2 regions of the Amycolatopsis sp. NBC_01488 genome follow, and region 1 is predicted to be linked to the other one. Evidence: riboswitches for the same ligand, from Rfam matches in the RefSeq annotation. Region 1 holds a riboswitch; the other holds the start of a gene.

What was found. Region 1 has a riboswitch for S-adenosylmethionine ahead of thrC (threonine synthase). Riboswitches for the same ligand answer to the same signal wherever they lie in the genome.
Region 2: another riboswitch for S-adenosylmethionine. It lies ahead of OG738_RS17130 (methionine ABC transporter ATP-binding protein); the one in region 1 lies ahead of thrC (threonine synthase).

Annotation. Positions count from the first base shown of each region.
Region 1 is NZ_CP109434.1:5,006,618-5,010,910, forward strand. It holds gene OG738_RS24145 (ComEC/Rec2 family competence protein) at 1-26, shown strand, start outside; gene OG738_RS24150 (DUF4231 domain-containing protein) at 32-541, opposite strand; gene thrC (threonine synthase) at 657-1,922, opposite strand; SAM riboswitch class I at 1,936-2,069, opposite strand; gene holA (DNA polymerase III subunit delta) at 2,206-3,186, shown strand; gene rpsT (30S ribosomal protein S20) at 3,427-3,687, opposite strand; gene OG738_RS24170 (DMT family transporter) at 4,019-4,293, shown strand, end outside.
Region 2 is NZ_CP109434.1:3,511,254-3,515,546, reverse strand. It holds gene OG738_RS17135 (4-(cytidine 5'-diphospho)-2-C-methyl-D-erythritol kinase) at 1-649, opposite strand, end outside; gene OG738_RS17130 (methionine ABC transporter ATP-binding protein) at 720-1,730, opposite strand; SAM riboswitch class I at 1,940-2,030, opposite strand; gene rsmA (16S rRNA (adenine(1518)-N(6)/adenine(1519)-N(6))-dimethyltransferase RsmA) at 2,168-3,004, opposite strand; gene OG738_RS17120 (transglycosylase family protein) at 3,396-4,293, opposite strand, start outside.

The sequences.
Region 1 (4,293 bases):
AGCCGCGCGGCCCGCCGCGCCGCTGAGCGGATCATTCGACGGCGGGGTGGGGGGCGCTCTCCTGGGTTCGGCGGCCGCGTTCGGCGGTGATCCGGCGCCGGACCCATTGGCGCCCACCCTCGTCGGCGAGGTTTTCCACGCGGGCGACCAGCTCGCGGACGGCGTCCGGGCCGTCGTAAGGCGGTGACGAATGGAGGAACAATGCGGCTTCACGCTCGATCGCGTAGCCGATCTGGCTGTGCTCCACCCAGTTCTCGTGCATGCCGAACGTGGTCCGGATGCCGGTGGCGATCAGGACGAGGGCGCCCAGCGCGGCGATGACCACCGAGTCGAGGTGCGCGGCGGCGGCCACCGGGATCGCGGCCGAGCCGACGAGGGCGACGACTTCCATGACGCCGTACCGCAGCCGGTCTCGCCGGGCGCCTCTCTTGTACCACCGCCATCTCGCGATGACCGTCACCGGCAAGGCCCGGCCGTCGCGTTCGGCGGTGACCATCCAGTGCTCGGCGAGATCGCCGGACGTGTTCTCAGCCCACTTCATACCCCGAACCTCCTGGACCGCGCCGACGCCTGGCGGGTGTCGACCTTAGCGGCCCAGGGAGCGCGGAAAGGAGGTGTTGCCGGGGCGAGCCGCGTGGCCCGCCCCGGCCAGGACATCAGTAGCCGAGCGCTTCGTTCACGGCCTTGGCGGACGCCGGCACGGTCGCCTTCGGGCCGATGTGGTTCTCGACCGCGTCGAGGGTCTTGAGGCCGTCGCCGGTGATCAGGAGGACCGTGTCGGCGTCCGGGTCGAGCTTGCCCGTCTGGACGAGCTTCTTCGCCGTCGCGACGGTGACCCCGCCCGCGGTCTCGGTGAAGATGCCTTCGGTGCGGGCCAGCAGCCGGATGCCTTCGACGACCTCTTCGTCGGTGACGTCCTCGATCGCGCCGCCGGTGCGGTTGACGATGTCGAGCACGTACGGGCCGTCGGCCGGGTTGCCGATCGCCAGCGAGCGGGCGATCGTGTCCGGCTTCACCGGCTGGACCACGTCCTGGCCGGCGCGGAACGCGGCCGACACCGGCGAGCAGCCGGTGGCCTGCGCGCCGAACACCTTGTACGGGCCGGCATCCACGAGACCGAGCTGGCCCAGCTCGCGGAAACCCTTGTCCACCTTGGTCAGCTGCGAACCGGAGGCGATCGGCACGACGATCTGCGGCGGGATGCGCCAGCCGAGCTGCTCGGCGACCTCGAAGGCCAGCGTCTTCGAGCCTTCCGAGTAGTACGGCCGGACGTTCACGTTCACGAACGCCCACTTCGGGTGCTCGCCGGCCAGCTCGGTGGCGAGGCGGTTGACGTCGTCGTAGTTGCCGTCGACGGCGATCAGGTCGCCGTCGTACACCGCGGTGGTGAGGATCTTGGCGCGCTCGAGGGTCTTCGGGATCAGCACGACCGACCGCCAGCCCGCGCGGGCCGCGGCGGCGGCCGTCGCGTTGGCCAGGTTGCCGGTCGAGGGACACGCGAGCACCTCGAACCCGAACTCGCGGGCCGCGGCCAGTGCGACGGCGACCACGCGGTCCTTGAACGAGTGCGTCGGGTTGCCGGTGTCGTCCTTGACCCACACGCGCTTGAGGCCGAGCTCCTTGGCGAGGCGGTCGGCGCGGATCAGCCGGGTCGCGCCGGGCTCGGTGTTCGGGATCTCTTCGACGTTGGACGGAACCGGGAGGAGCTTCTTGTAGCGCCAGATGTTCTTGGGGCCGGCCTCGATGTCTTCGCGGCGGACGCGGCCGAAGTCGTAGGCGACCTCGAGCGGCGAGAAGTCCTCGGCGGAGACGAATTCGGGGGCGAGCGGCTGCCGGTGGCCCTCTTCCTTCGACACCAGTTCGACGGCCGGTCCGAGATCCGGGGTCTTCGTGGCGGAGGTCGTTCCGAGGGTGGCGGTCATCGCGAGGTTCCTTTCCTCATCTGCCCCGCCGAAGCGGGCCGGAATTGGCACCGTGGTCGTCAGCTACCCCGCGATCGCGGGATGACGGGCTGTACGCCGGTTGCCGGGGCTTCGTCGGGCCGTTCCCTCTGCCCCTCTGGATGAGCGGTATTCGGTTGTCGGCGCGCGCCGATCGGCGCGCTGCCTCGAGGACACCGTACGACATGGCGCTCACGCCGTGCCATGGTGGCCGCTCGACATCACCGGAGCGGGCGCACGACAGCGCAAGTGAGAGGATTCTCCCGTGACCGCGCAAGCCACCGCCCCGGCCCCGCTGCACCTGGTCCTGGGTGAGGAAGAACTGCTGATCGAGCGCGCCGTCCGCGACACGCTCGCCGCGTCCCGCGCGATCGACGCCACGGCCGAGCTGACTCGCGTCCGGGTGTCGGATCTCACAGCCCCGGAGCTGGCCGAACTCGTCAGCCCGTCGCTGTTCAGCGAGGGCCGCGTGATCGTCCTGGAGTCGGCGCAGGACATCTCGCAGGAGCTGGCCGACGCCGTCGCGTCCTACCTGAAGGACCCCGCGGACGGCGTCGTGCTGGTCATCGTGCACACCGGTGGCGGCCGCAGCAAGGCGGGCAAGACGCTCCCGGCGGCGCTGAAGAAGGCCGGCGCCGAGGTGACGGAGTGCCCGAAGCTGACCAAGCCGGCCGAGCGCGAGCAGTTCGTGCGGCACGAGGTGCGCCGGGCAGGTGGCAAGATCGATCCGGCTGGGGTCGCGGCGTTGATCGACGCCGTGGGCTCTGACCTGCGAGAACTCTCCTCGGCGGCGACGCAGCTGGTGGCGGACGCGGGCGGGAACGTCGACGCCGAGGCGGTCCGCCGGTACCACCGCGGCCGCGCGGACGTGACCGGCTTCGCGGTCGCGGAGAAGGCGGTGAGCGGCGACCGTTCGGCGGCGCTGGAGTCGCTGCGCTGGGCCATGCAGCTGGGCGTCCCGCACGTCCTGGTCGCGGACGCACTGGCCGATGCGGTCCGCACGATCGCCCGGGTCTCGGGCGCGGGCCGCGGCAACCCGAACCAGCTGGCGGGCGAGCTGGGCATGCCGCCGTGGAAGGTCCGCAAGGCCCAGGGCCAGTCCCGCGGCTGGAACCAGGACGGCCTGGCCACGGCGATGCGCGTGGTGGCGAGGCTGAACGCCGAGGTCAAGGGTGTGGCTGCGGACCCGGGCTACGCGCTGGAGCGCGCGGTCCTGGAGGTGGCGGCCGCCAAGGGCGACCGCTGACGCCGCGGCAGGCGGAACTCGCGGTGCCTACCGCGACCGGATGCGCGACCGGATGTGTGCCCGCGAGACTTGCGGTGCCCGCCGCCACCGGATGTGTGCCCGCGAGACTTGCGGTACCCATCACTTACCGGCGCGCCCCGCGAGCGACCGCCGACCCGCAGCACCGAACCCACTGCGCGAAGCACCCGGACATGAAGAAAGCCCCGGCCGAAGCCGGGGCTTTCCCAGAAATCAACCAGCTCAGAGCGCGTTGACGCGCTTGGCCAGCGCCGACTTCTTGTTGGCGGCCTGGTTGGCGTGGATGACGCCCTTCGAGACGGCCTTGTCCAGCTTCTGGGCGGCGTCGCGCTGCAGCTCGACGGCCTTGGCCTTGTCGCCGGCCTCGGCGGCTTCGCGGACCTTGCGGATCGCGGTCTTCACCGAGGACCGGATCGCCTGGTTGCGCTGACGCGCCTTCTCGTTCGTCGTGATGCGCTTGATCTGCGACTTGATGTTGGCCATCGGGCAACTCCTGTTTCACTCGGTGAGATTCGCCGCCGCGCTGAAGTGGCCCCACTCCGGAGAGCGGGTTTCCTCCATGACGGAATGCCGCACGGGCAGCGAGCGATGACTCTAACAGCCGGGCCGCGGACGTCCGGAGCCGGGAGTACCGTGGGTGACGGCAGTGCCTAGGGTTCCGTCACCGGTCCGCGCACCCCGCTTCACCCAACCAGGATCGGCGGGCCTGGTCCGAGCGGCACCATCGGCAGGCCCGGACGGCCGGTCGTTCATCTGACGGGGCAAAAGCCTGGAGGACCCGGTTTTCGCGCGCGCGAAAACCCGAAGGGGTCCCATGAACACCACCGCCTTGTCCTTCGTCCTCATCGCGGCCGTCGTGCACGCCGCGTGGAACCTCGCCGCCAAGCGGATCTCCTCCGGGGGCGCCCAGTTCGTCTGGCTCTACTACACGGCTTCGGCGGTGGTCCTCCTGCCGGTGACGGTCGTGCTGCTGGTCGTCGAGCCGGAACGTCCACAGTGGAGCTGGCTGGTGGCCGCGGTCGTCACGTCGGTGCTGCACATCGGCTACGGCATCGTGCTGCAGCGCGGGTACCGCGTCGGCGACCTCTC
Region 2 (4,293 bases), 1.5 Mb from region 1:
AGGCCAGCGCCTCGACGACCGGGGTGTGCGAGCCGATCCGCGGCGGGTTGCCGTCCACACGCAGGCGGTCCAGCTCCTTGAACACCTTCGGCGTCGACAGCCCTTCGGCGTCGAACGCCAGCACCCAGTGGAAGGTGTGCCGCGACAGCACCGGGACGAGCCGCTCACCGCGCCCGGTACCCAGCGCGGTGCCGCCGTAGAGCGCGAACGGGACGTCGCTGCCCAGCCCGGCGGCGATCTCGGCCAGTTCGTCGCGCGTGACGTCGAGGTTCCACAGTGAAGCCAGCCCGACCAGGGTCGCCGCCGCGTCGGCGCTGCCGCCCGCCAGGCCGCCCGCGACCGGGATGCCCTTGCGCAGCACCACGCGGACCTTCGGCTCACCGGTGCGCCCGACGTGCGCGGAAAGCGCTTCGACCGCGCGCCAGGCCAGGTTTTCGGGGCCGGTCGGGACCGACCCCTCGCCTTCGCCGTAGATCTCCAGGCCCGGTTCTTCGGTGACCGCGACGGTCACCTCGTCAGTCAGCGACAGGGCCTGGAACACGGTCACCAGCTCGTGGTAACCGTCTTCGCGCAGGTCGTCGACCGCCAGGTGCAGATTGACCTTGGCCGGGACCCGGACGGTGACTGGAGGCGGAACTACGGCGAGCACCCGACCAGCCTACGTGCCCGCGAAAACGCCCCGATGCGACGTGCGCATCGGGGCGTTCTCGAGCGTTCGATCAGGCCGCGACGCCCTGGGGGCCGCGCGCGGTGTGCGTCACGTGGCCACCGCGCTCGGCGACCCACGCCAGCGCCGCGTCCGCCCGCTCGCCGCGGACGCCGAGGCGGAACCGGCCGACCGGGGTGTCGCCGATGCGGGTCAGGCCGCCGCCGATGGTGGCGAACTCGACGTCGAACCGGCCCGCGGCCTCGGGCAGCAGCGCACCGACCGACGCGAAGCCGACCAGCACGACGTCGACCGAGCGGTCGTAGCGCGCCGACTGCGCGCGGGTGGTCTCGATGGCCGGCAGCAGCGCCTGCGCGGTGCGGCTGGCCGGGTTCGAGATCAGGTCGAGGACGCTGCCGCGCTCGACGACCGTGCCGTCTTCGAGCACCGCGACGTCGTCGCAGACCCGGCGGACCACACTGGCGTCCGGCGTCGTGACCACGACGGTGGTGCCCAGCTCGGAGCGGGCGCGGTCGAGCACGGTGAGCACCGCGCCGGCCTCCTCCGGGTCGATGCCGGCGGTCGGGTCGTCGGCGAGCAGGACGGCGGGGGCCGCGGCCAGCGCCTTGGCGACCGCGACGCGGCGGAGCTGCCCCTCGGACAGCTCGCCGGGACGCTGGGTCGCGCGCTGGGTCAGGCCGACGAGGTCGAGCAGCGAACCGACCCGGCTGCGGCGCTGCGGGCCGTCGATGCCGAGCTGCTCGAGCGGGGAGGCGATGTTGCCGGCGATCGTCCGCTCGGCGATCAGCGTCGGCTTCGTCGAGACGACGCCCAGCTGGCGACGGATCTCCCGGAGCCGGCGGCCGTCGAGCGTGCCGGTGTTGAGGCCGTCGAGACGGACGACGCCGCGGTCGGGGCGCTCCTGCAGCGCGATGCAGCGGGCGAGGACGGACTTGCCGGACCCGGTCGGGCCGACCACGCCGAACAGCGAGCCCGCCTGGACGTCGACGCTCACGTCGCGCAGAGCGAGAACCGAATTTCCGTTGGTGGCAAAGGTTTTGGACAGGTTTTCGACGGTGATCACGAAGGCTCCAGAAAACGGGGTGCGCGCGACGCGCGGCACCCGGCCGCAAGCGAAGTCCGTCCTGAGAGGACGGTGCGTGAAGAAGAGGTGGACCGGCTACGACAAGCTCAGTGGGAGCGTCGACATGCGGTCACGGAGCGGCGGCCTTCGTCGACGACGCGACGCTTGGTCAGGAGCAGGGGGCGGGCTACCCTCTTCATCGGAAACGGCCTCCATCGGTCCTGGCGGTAGCACCTGCCCCGTGGGGGGTGGTTGCTGCGACTTCGGCGAGCCAGGTCTCTCAGTCGCTCGGGATGGACGTACTGAGTAAAACCGATCCCGAGGAGCGAAAGCAAGCGCATCGGCCCAGATCACACGAGTGGCGGTGTCCGAATCGCGAGACGGCACGCCAGGAGGGGTATTTTCGCCGGACCGCTTTCACTTCCACTGTGGACTTGCTAACGGACAGCGGCGAGCCGGGCGAAGTCGTGCACATCGAGCTGCTCACCGCGGGTCTTCGGGTCGATCCCGGCCGCCGTGAGCAGCTCCCCGGCCCGCTCGGCCGAGCCCGCCCAGCCCGCGAGCGCGGCGCGGAGCGTCTTCCTGCGCTGTGAGAAAGCGGCGTCGACCAGGCCGAAGAGCCGATCGCGGTCGTCCGACGCCGGAGCGTCACCGCGTTCGAAGGCGACGAGCGCGGAGTCGACGTTCGGCACCGGCCAGAACACCGAGCGCGGCACGGCGGCGACCTTGCGCGCCGGGCCGTAGTAGGCGAGCTTGACGCTGGGCACGCCGTAGATCCGGCTGCCGGGGCCGGCCGCCATCCGGTCGGCGACCTCGGTCTGGACCATGACGAGGCCGGAGTGGAGGGACGGCAGCTCGGCGAGCAGGTGCAGCACGACCGGGACGGCGACGTTGTAGGGCAGGTTCGCGACGAGCGCGGTCGGCTCGGGCAGCTGGTCACGGGTGACGCGCAGCGCGTCGGCACCGACGACGGTGAGGCGCCCGGCGGCCTCGGCCCCACGCTCGGCGACGGTCCCGGGCAGCCGGGCGGCGAGCTTGGGATCGATTTCGACGGCGACGACGTGCGCGCCGGTGGCGAGCAGCCCCAGGGTCAGCGACCCGAGCCCGGGCCCGACCTCGAGGACGACGTCGTCCGGGCCGACGTTCGCCAGCTCCACGATCCGCCGGACGGTGTTGGGATCGTGCACGAAGTTCTGCCCGAGCTTCTTGGTCGGCCGCACGTCGAGTTCGGCCGCCAGCCCCCGGATCTCGGCCGGTCCCAGCAGTTCAACCACCGGACGAGCCTACCCAGGCGGTCGTCCCCTGCCCCCGGACGGTCGGCTCACGTCCCCACAGAGCCGGCTCACGCACCCGGAAGCGGATTTCGCGTGATCCGGGACGGAACTCGCGTGACCGGAGGCCGAACTCGCGTGATCAGGGACGGAACTCGCGTGATTGAAGGCGGAACTCGCGTGATCAGCCGGGCATCTCACGTGATTGGAGGGGCATCACGCGTGATTGGGGAGGCATCACGCGTGATTGGAGGGGCATCGGCGTGATGCCCGCCTGATCACGAGTGATGCCCCGCTGATCACGGGTGATGCCTCTCGGGACACGGGTGATGCCCCTTGGCGCACGCGAAACGGCCCCCGTCCACCTGGGACGGGGGCCGTTTCGAAGGAAGACTCAGGCCTTGGCGCCGCAGACCGGCCAGGCGCTGTAGCTGCCGCCGCGTGCGGCCTTGACCTTCTCCGCGATCGCGATCTGCTGCTCGCGCGAGGCCTGGTTCGGGAGCGCCGCGTACTCGTCGCCGCCGTAGGCGTCCCACGTGCGCTTGTCGAACTGGAGGCCGCCGTAGTAGCCGTTGCCCGTGTTGATGGCCCAGTTGCCGCCCGACTCGCACTTCGCGATGCGGTCCCACGCGGAGCCGTCGCCGATGTCCGGCGTCGGGGCCTGCTTGGTGCCGACGTGGATGATCTTCGGCTTCGGCGGGGTGATGACCTGCTCGGAGACGCTCTCGCGGGAGACCTCTTTGCCGTTCTTCTGCGTGACCTTGTAGGTCACCATCTTCTCGCCGGGCGTGCCGGGGTCCTCGACCGAGGTCTTGCCCTTGGCGAGGTCCGGGTCGTCGACCTTCTGCTCGGGCGGGTCGATGGACTCCTTCTGGACGACCGTCGAGACGCCGGTGCGGCTGATGTGCACCTCGGCGCCGTCGACCAGCTTGACGTCCAGGCCACCCTCGGCGGCGTCCTCCGGGCCCAGGGTGAGCTTGTACTCGCCCAGGAACTCCTTCGTGGTGACCGCGGTGGTGGTGACCTTCTTCGGCTCGTTCGCGCCGTCGTAGAGCGTGATGTTCTTGAGGGTCTTGATCTCGACGGTGGCGCCCTGCAGGGGCAGCTCGCCGTCCTTCGGCATCGACATCCACGTGCCGGGCTTGTCCACGCCCGCCATGCCGAGCTGGCCGAGCGCGTCACCGAGGTGGGTCGCGCGGACCCAGGAGGTGTGCTCCGAGCCGTCGACGATCATCTTCAGCTGACGGCCGCGCTCGAGCTTGATGACGCCGCCGTCGCCGACCTCGGCCTGC